Regions from separate parts of the Streptomyces sp. NPDC054765 genome, predicted to be linked through region 1. Evidence: riboswitches for the same ligand, from Rfam matches in the RefSeq annotation. Region 1 holds a riboswitch; the other holds the start of a gene.
What was found. Region 1 has a riboswitch for S-adenosylmethionine ahead of ACWGJY_RS30745 (aminotransferase class V-fold PLP-dependent enzyme). Riboswitches for the same ligand answer to the same signal wherever they lie in the genome.
Positions count from the first base shown of each region.

Region 2: linked by a shared signal. The riboswitch ahead of thrC (threonine synthase) and the one ahead of ACWGJY_RS30745 (aminotransferase class V-fold PLP-dependent enzyme) in region 1 are both predicted to bind S-adenosylmethionine.

Region 1 covers NZ_JBSHBP010000067.1:6,853-11,256, reverse strand. Annotated here, with positions in the region: gene ACWGJY_RS30755 (rhomboid family intramembrane serine protease) at 1-394, shown strand, start outside; gene ACWGJY_RS30750 (Lrp/AsnC family transcriptional regulator) at 391-672, shown strand; gene ACWGJY_RS30745 (aminotransferase class V-fold PLP-dependent enzyme) at 1,071-2,477, opposite strand; SAM riboswitch class IV at 2,648-2,765, opposite strand; gene trpD (anthranilate phosphoribosyltransferase) at 2,857-3,921, opposite strand; gene qcrB (cytochrome bc1 complex cytochrome b subunit) at 4,099-4,404, opposite strand, start outside.
Region 2 covers NZ_JBSHBP010000037.1:48,075-52,478, forward strand. Annotated here, with positions in the region: gene ACWGJY_RS22855 (alpha,alpha-trehalose-phosphate synthase (UDP-forming)) at 1-187, opposite strand, end outside; gene ACWGJY_RS22860 (GntR family transcriptional regulator) at 773-1,528, shown strand; gene ACWGJY_RS22865 (glucosyl-3-phosphoglycerate synthase) at 1,550-2,512, opposite strand; SAM riboswitch class I at 2,684-2,842, shown strand; gene thrC (threonine synthase) at 2,860-4,143, shown strand; gene ACWGJY_RS22875 (MoaD/ThiS family protein) at 4,221-4,404, shown strand, end outside.

The sequences.
Region 1 (4,404 bases):
CGCCGCCTTCTACCTCATCATCGGATACCTGGCGCTGCTCGGCTACGCGGCCGCACACGCCGCCTCGGGCCAGACGCTGGTGGGCGCCTCCGGCTCGATCTCCGGCATCCTGGGCGCCTTCCTCTTCCTGTTCCCCACGGCCCGGGTCACCAGCGTCTTCCCGTTCCTGTTCTTCCTGCCGCTGCGCTTTCCCGCCTGGATCGTGCTGCTCTTCTGGTTCTTCCTGCAGTGGCACGCCGCGCAGGACGACCCCCGCGGCCCCGGTGTCGCCTACCTCGCCCATGTCGTCGGCTTCGCGCTCGGCTTCCTGTACGCCTGGGCCCGCTACCGGAGGGATAGTGTGGGGGCCACCAGGGGAGATGACCGGGTGACCGAGAAAGAGAGCCAGCCGTGATCACGTCGATCGTGCTCATCAAGACCAACGTGGACCAGATCCCGGAGATCGCCGAGAAGATCGCCGCGCTGGAAGGGGTCAGCGAGGTCTACTCGGTCACCGGGGCCCACGACCTGATCGCGATGGTGCGGGTGGCCGCCCACGATGACCTCGCGGAGGTCATCCCCGGCCGGATCAGCAAGGTGCCGGGCGTCACGGCCACGGAGACGCATATCGCGTTCCGCACGTACTCCCAGCACGACCTCGAGGCGGCCTTTGCGATTGGGCTCGACGCGTAGCCCTTTTTCTTCCCACGTTTTTGGCTTTCCCGCCGTGGGGGTTTGTCGCCGTTGCGCCTGCGGCGGGCCGGGTCCGCTGCGCGGGGCTGTGGGTGCGGTGACGGGCCGGAGGGGTCTGGTGTGGGGACTGCTTCGCTTTACGTCCCCACACCAGACCCCTCCGGCCCGTCCCCTCCCGTGAGTGGATAAGTGAACGAAAGTGGGGGCGGGCCACCGATAGGACCCCTTCCATGTGATCCACGAGGAGCACCAGACCACCCACGTGCACCCCCACCAACCTTCCTCCCCACCCACTCCGACCCGTCACCGCACCCCAACAGCCCCGCGCAGCGGACCCCGCCCGCCGCCAGGCGCAACGGCGAACAACCCCCACGGCGGGAAAGCCAAAAACGTGGGAATCACCCCGCGCTACGCGCGGGAACGCAACGGCCGTCCTCAGTGTGGTAGTTCCAGCGTGCGCCGTTCGCCACCAGTTCCTTGACGGCCCGCACAAAACGTTCGACGTGTTCGTCGGGGGTGCCGGCGCCGAAGCTGACCCGGATGGCGTTCAGTGACCTCTCGCCGGGCGCCGCCTCCGGGGCGCCGCACTCCCCCGGGTCCTGCGGCTCGCTGCCCAGCAGGGTCCGGACGAGCGGGTGCGCGCAGAACAGTCCGTCGCGGACGCCGATGCCGTACTCCGCCGACAGCGCCGCGGCGAAGTGCGAACTGTTCCAGCCCTCGACGACGAAGGAGAGGACGCCCACGCGTGCCGCGCCCTCGCCGAAGAGCGAGAGCACGTTCACCTCGGGCACCTCGGACAGGCCTTCCCGGACCCGGGCGATCAGCGCCTGCTCGCGGGCGGCCAGGCCCTCGAATCCGGCCTCGGTCAGCGCCTGGCAGGCCGAGGCGATCGCGTAGGCGCCGATGACGTTCGGCGAACCGGCCTCGTGCCGGGCGGCGGTGGTGTGCCACTCGACGTCCACACCGCCGTCGGTCCGCCGGGAGACCTTGCGGCTGGCGCCGCCGCCGGCCAGATACGGGGCGGCGTCCTGCAGCCAGTCGGCGCGGCCGGCCAGCACTCCGGCGCCGAACGGCGCGTACAGCTTGTGCCCGGAGAAGGCGACCCAGTCGACGCCCAGGTCCGCGATGTCCACGGGGTGGTGCGGGACGAGCTGCGCGGCGTCCAGCACGATCCGCGCGCCGTGCGCATGCGCGGCGGCCGCCAGCTCCCGCACCGGCCACAGCTCACCGGTCACGTTCGACGCCCCGGTCACACAGACCAGCGCCGGCCCGTACGGCTCTCCCCCGGCTACCGCTGCGGGTGCCCCCGGTCCGGCCAGCGCCTTCTCCAGGATGTCCACCGCCTGCTGCGGGGTGCGCGGGGCATCGAGGTACGTCACCGCGACGTCCGCGCGCTGCTCCCATGGCAGCAGCGAGGCATGATGCTCGGTCTCGAAGACGAACACCCGGGTGCCCGCCGGGAGTGCGGAGGCCAGCAGGTTCAGCGAGTCGGTGGTGGAACGGGTGAAGACGACCTGGTCCTCGGCCCCGCAGCCGAGGAACTCCGCGATCGTCCGGCGGCTGTTCTCGAAGAGGTCGGTGGACAGCTGCGAGAGGTACCCGGCACCGCGGTGCACGCTGCCGTAGTACGGGGCGTAGGCCGCCACGTCGTCCCAGACCCGCTGCAGCGCGGGCGCGCTGGCGGCGTAGTCCAGCGCGGCGTAGTCGACCTCGCCGCCGGTCACGAGCGGGACCCGGACGTCCCGGCCGAGAACCGGCAGCGGGGCACACACGGAACGGTCGACGGCAACGGCGGAAACAGACATGGCGAACTCCCGTAAGAGGTAAGCGAATTCGCTGCGGACGGGGCGCGGACATGCGCCGCTCGGCATCGCAGCGGAAAAGGAAAAAGGGATGCGGAAAAGGGGCCGTCGAGCCCTATCGCATTCGCTGATTCACGGAAGTTCTCCCTCGGGGACCAGGATCCCTGGCGAGGGATCCGCGCTTGCCGCAGACCTCGCTGCCTGCGGCCTGGTCATCACCCGGGGCACCCCGCCACGGAAGGAGGGTTGCCGGACAGCGGGCCGGGGCCTGCATCGCTGTCACTCGTGACCTGCGCAGAATCATGCCACACGGGCACCCGCGCGCAAGCCCCGGTCCGCATACCGGACCGGGGCTTGCGTCACACGCTGCGTCACCGCGCGCTCAGCTGTTGCTGGCGGTCACCCAGCGCTCCAGTGCCTGCCGGGCCGCCCCGGAGTCGATCGAGGCGGCGGCCTTGTCGATACCGGCCCGGAGCTGTTCCGCCAGCGAGGTGTCGGCGGGCTCCAGCGCGACCAGCGCCGCCGCGGAGTTCAGCAGCACCGCGTCGCGCACCGGGCCGGTCTCCCCGTCCAGCACCCGGCGGGCCACCTCCGCGTTGTACGAGGCATCCGCACCGCGCAGCGCCTCCACCGGCACCAGCGGGATTCCGACGTCCCGCGGGTCGAAGGACTCCTCGCGCACGGTGCCGTCCCGGACGATCCAGACCCGGGAGGTCGCGGTCGTGGTCAGCTCGTCCAGGCCGTCGTCGCCGCGGAAGACCAGCGCGGAGGAGCCGCGCTCGGCGAGCACCCCGGCCAGGATCGGCGCCATCCGGGCGTCCGCGACGCCGGTCGCCTGGGCGCGGACCCGCGCCGGGTTGGTCAGCGGCCCCAGCACGTTGAAGGTGGTCCGGATGCCGAGCTGGCCGCGGGCATTGGCGACGTGCCGCAGCGAGGGGTGGAACTTCACCGCGAAGCAGAAGGTGATGCCCGCTTCCCGGGCGACCTCGGTGACCCGCTGCGGGCTGAGGTCGAGATTGACGCCGAGTTTCTCCAGCACATCGGAAGCACCGCTGGCGGAGGACGCCGCGCGGTTGCCGTGCTTGACGACCCTGGCGCCGGTGCCGGCCACGACGATCGAGGACATCGTGGAGATATTGACGGTCTTGGCGCCGTCGCCGCCGGTGCCGACGATGTCCACGCTCGGTCCGGGCACCTCGATCAGCCGGGCGTGCGCGTACATCGTGCGCACCAGTCCGGAGATCTCCGCGACGGTCTCGCCCTTGGCCCGCAGCGCCACCGCGAAGCCGGCGATCTGGGCGTCGCCGGCCTCGCCCCGCATGATCTTGTCCATCGCCCATGCGGTGTCGTCCGCGGTGAGGTCACGACCGTCGAGCAGGGCGTTGAGGACGCCCGGCCAGGTGTGGGCCGCCACGCTGTCGCCGCCGACCGGGGTCACAACGTTCATGGTCCACACTCCTGGTTTCTCTCCTGCTTGTGCCGCCACCCTATCGAGCCCCGGGCATGCCGGAGGGCCCCGTCCGGATGGGGTATCCCCTGCTCGAAGCGGAGTCGAGCGGATGGGGAAGGACGGGGCCCTCTGGGTGGCGTACTGGCTACGGTGCGCTACGAGGCGCCGCGGTGATCAGTGGTGGCCGTGGCCGCTGGTGATCTCCTTGTACTCCTCGGCCGTGGGCTTGGCGATGACGTTGTCCTCGCCGTAGTAGCTCTTGGAGAGCTTGGCCCGCAGCTTCTGTGCACGCGAGAGCTTGCGCTCCACGCCGTTCTCGTCGACCGCCGGGCCGAGTTCGAGCGGCGCGGGCTGCTCGTGCTGGGTGAGGACGTGCAGCTGCTCCTGGTCGAGCGGCTCGTGGACCTCGATGAACTCACCGTGCGGCAGGCGCTTGATGATGCCGGACTCGCGTCCGTGCAGCACCTTGTCCTTGTCCCG
Region 2 (4,404 bases), on a different contig from region 1:
GCCCCTCATCGAGGCGCTTCGCGCCGCGCGTCGACTGCCCGATCGCCGACAGCCCGGACACCAGCCCGCCCCCGCCCCGTTTGGCGGTGAGCGTCCCGTCCTCCCCCAGACCGTAGGAGACCGGCCCGCGATTGGACGCGACAAGAACCTCGGCACCTGCCTGGACCGCACTGCGCTCGGAGACCATGTCGCGACAGTAACCCGCCACAGATCCGCGCAAACGTACGGAAGCGGCCAAGAGGCGTGGGTCCGGGTGGGCTCCTCAGCCGTCTCCTGGTGGGAATGCGTCGACCGGCCACGACGGCTCACCCCCGGCGGGTTGCGGGTGCCCGCAGCCGAGACGGTCGCCCCGGCTGCGGTTGATACGCAACGAGTCGTCGAGCGCATCCGTCAAACAGCAGGCCAGGAAGTGAAGTTCGGGTGCCGTGGTCGGGCTGCCGCGGAGGAGGGCACGGGCGTGCCTCAGGAGGATTTCGCCGGATGCGAGCTGGGCCTGTTCAACGGCATTCGCCTGCCGGGTGACGGGGCCGTCCCCCTCGGAGAGGAGATAGCACGGCTTTCCCTCCGGGCTTGACCAGGGAAGCAGGCGTGGACGCGCAGGAGGCGTCATGGCGACTCCAGTTCTCTAGAGAAGTTGGATCGCTACTCATTGAAGCGAAGTGAGCGCGTAGCGTCAATTGCTTCTCTGGAGAAGTCGGGTTCCGGGGGAGGCGCCGTTGCACTCGAACAGATCTCTAGGATGTCTGGAGATCGCCAGGAGGGAAGCGTCGCCATGGCCGCACAGGAGGGCTCGTCGCCCAAGTACCGCAGGATCGCTGACGCGCTGAAGCAGGCGATCGCGGCAGGGGAGTTCCGGCCTGGTGACCGGCTGCCCGGAGAGAATGACCTGATGGACCGGCACGGAGTGGCCCGGATGACGGCACGTCAGGCCCTCGGCGTTCTCACCTCCGAGGGGCTCGCCGAGGCCCGCAAGGGCGCCGGTGTGTTCGTGCGGGACTTCCAGCCGATCCGGCGCCGCGGTGTTCCGCGTCTGGCTCGGGAGCAGTGGGGTCAAGGGCGGTCGGTTTGGGCGGCCGACGTCGCCGAGCGCGATCTGGTGGTGGATACAGTCACTGTCGACGAGGAGCAGGCATCCGGCGACGTCGCGGCGTGGTTGGGCATCGCACCCGGAGACGCCGTCACCGTCCGGCGCCGCCGGTTCGTGCTCGACGGCAAGCCGGTGCTCCTCTCCACCTCCTACCTCCCCGCCGCCCTTGTCGCGGGCTCGGCGATCACGCAGCCGGACACCGGGGCCGGTGGGACGTACGCCCGCCTCGCGGAGCTGGGCGCGGCTCCCGCCCGTTTCCGGGAAGAGGTGCGCTCGCGCATGCCGGCGTCGGAGGAGGCCGACCGGCTGAGCCTCCCGGCGGGCACGCCCGTTCTTCTCATCAGCCGCACGGCCATGACCGCGGACGGTCACACGGTAGAGGCCAACGAGATGATCCTCGACTCGTCGGCCTACGTGCTGGAGTACGACTTCGACGCCTGAGCCCTCACGCCGCGCGGGTGCTCACGCCGCCCGTCGCGCCGCGTACTCCGGGATTTCGGCCATCGGCGGGCGCTCCTCGGTGTCCACGTCCGTGGTGCGGGGGACGAAGCCCTGCTCGCCGCGGTCGAACTGGGTGAGCCGGGGCCGCACCAAGTGGCCGCGGGTCAGGCGTAGTTGGGCGGTGCGGTAGATCGCGGCGGCCATCCGGCCCAGGGCCTGGCCGTCCTGATGGCGGTGTTTGCGGACGCCGACGTCCACCTGGGCCAGCGCGTCGAGGCCGACGGTGTGCAGGGCGTCGACGAGCAGGCCGAGCTCGACGCCGTAGCCGACGGGGAAGGGGAGCTGCTCCAGCAGGGAGCGGCGGGCCGCGTACTCGCCGCCCAGGGGCTGGACGAAGCCGGCCAGCTGCGGCCAGTGGAGATTGAGGAGGGGGCGGGCCACCAGCTCCGTCACCCGGCCGCCCTGGCCGGCCCCGGAGCCCTCGGCGCCGGTCTCCAGGGGACGGTCGTACATCGCCTTCACGAACTGGAGGTCCGGGTCGGTCAGCAGCGGGCCGACGATCCCGGAGACGAAGGCGGCGTCGAATTCGCGCAGGTCGGCGTCGATGAAGCAGATGATGTCGCCGGTGGTGGCCAGGAGGGAACGCCACAGCACCTCGCCCTTGCCGGGGAGGGCGGGCAGCCGCGGCAGGACGGTGTCGCGGTGCACGACCCGGGCGCCGGCCGCCGACGCGACCTCGGCGGTGCGGTCGGTGGAGCCGGAGTCCAGCACCACCAGCTCGTCCACCAGCGGCGCCGCGTCCGTCATCAGGGCGTCACGGATCGTCGTCACGATGGCGCCGACGGTGGCCTCCTCGTCGAGCGCCGGCAGTACGACGCTGACCGTACGGCCCGTCTGGCGCTTGGCCTCCAGCAGCTGTCCCAGTGGGCGGTCCGCGGCCGACCAGGAGCGGCCGCTCAGCCAGCGCTGCACCTCTTCCAGCACGTCTACGACTCCTCGGTCGCCGCCGGATCGGCGGCCTTGTGATCCATCTCGCGGTTCGGACGACTATCTCAACCGTCAGTGCAGTCGGTTACAGTCTTGAACAACGCGGATGGCCGTCGCATGTCGGGGTCGCCGCGCCATAAACGCCTGGGTCGAGGCCCAGCGCCATACCGCTCATCCAGAGGGGCAGAGGGATACGGCCCGTTGAAGCCCCGGCAACCCTCCAGCCGGTCTTGCCGCAAGGACGCTGACGTCCCGCGCGCGAGGCTCCCGGCTAGGGAAGGTGCCAAATCCGTCTCGTGACGAGGTGCGTCGCGAGGAAGATGAGGAGAAAGGGCCTCGCCTCCATGGCTGTGCAAGTCACCGAAAACACCCCCACCGTCGCTCTGGGTCCCGCCGCCGCGCTGTCGTGCCGCGAGTGCGGACAGCGATTCCCGCTCGGCCCGATCTTCGCGTGCCAGGAATGTTTCGGGCCGCTCGAAGTCGCCTACGACCTGCCGAGTGGCGACCCCGAGGGCCTGCGGAAGCAGATCGAGGCCGGTCCGGACAACATCTGGCGCTACGCCCCGCTGCTGCCCGTCCCCGCCGACGTGGCCGACAAGCCCAACCTCAACCCCGGCTGCACCAAGCTCGTCAAGGCCGACCGGCTCGCCGCCGAGCTGGGCGTCACCGGCGGGCTGTACGTCAAGGACGACTCCGGCAACCCGACGCACTCCTTCAAGGACCGCGTCGTGGCGATCGCCGTCGAGGCCGCCCGCGCCTTCGGCTTCACCACCTTGTCCTGTTCCTCCACCGGCAACCTCGCCGGTGCGGTCGGCGCCGCGGCCCGCCGCGCCGGTTTCCAGTCCTGCGTGTTCATCCCGCACGACCTGGAGGCCGGCAAGGTCGTCATGGCCGCGGTCTACGGCGGCGACCTGGTCGGCATCGAGGGCAACTACGACGACGTCAACCGCTTCTGCTCGGAGCTCATCGGCGACCCGCTGGGCGAGGGCTGGGGCTTCGTCAACGTCAATCTGCGTCCGTACTACGGCGAGGGTTCCAAGACCCTCGCGTACGAGATCTGCGAGCAGCTGGGCTGGCGGGTCCCGGACCAGATCGTCATCCCGGTCGCGTCCGGCTCGCAGCTGACGAAGATCGACAAGGGGCTCAAGGAGCTGATCGCCCTCGGCCTGGTCGAGGACCGGCCGTACAAGATCTTCGGCGCCCAGGCGGAGGGCTGCTCGCCGGTCTCCACGGCCTTCAAGGCCGGGCACGACGTGGTGCGCCCGCAGAAGCCGAAGACCATCGCCAAGTCGCTGGCGATCGGCAACCCCGCCGACGGTCCGTATGTCCTCGACATCGCCCGGCGTACCGGTGGCGCGGTCGAGGACGTCAACGACGAGCAGGTCGTCGACGCGATCAAGCTGCTGGCCCGGACGGAAGGGGTCTTCGCGGAGACCGCGGGCGGGGTGACCGTCGGCGTGACCAGGAAGCTCATCGAGGAGGGCCTCCTCGACCCGTCCCTGACCACCGTCGTCCTCAACACCGGTGACGGCCTCAAGACCCTGGACGCGGTCGCGCCGACCTCCGGCCCCACGGCCACGATCCGTCCCGACCTGGAGGCGTTCCGCGCGGCCGGCCTGGCCCGCTGAGGCCGCCGGCCCGTCCCCGGACGAGGCCGCGCCGCAGGCCCCCGAACTCGTAGTCCGCACCACCGGAAGGCAGAACCATGAGCGTCAAGGTCCGCATCCCCACCATCCTCCGCACCTACACCGGCGGCCAGGCCGAGGTCCCCGCCGAGGGCGCGACCCTCTCCGAGGTGATCGCCGACCTGGAGCAGAACCACCAGGGCATCGCGGCCCGGGTGCTGGACGACGCCGGCAAGCTGCGCCGCTTCGTGAATGTGTACGTCA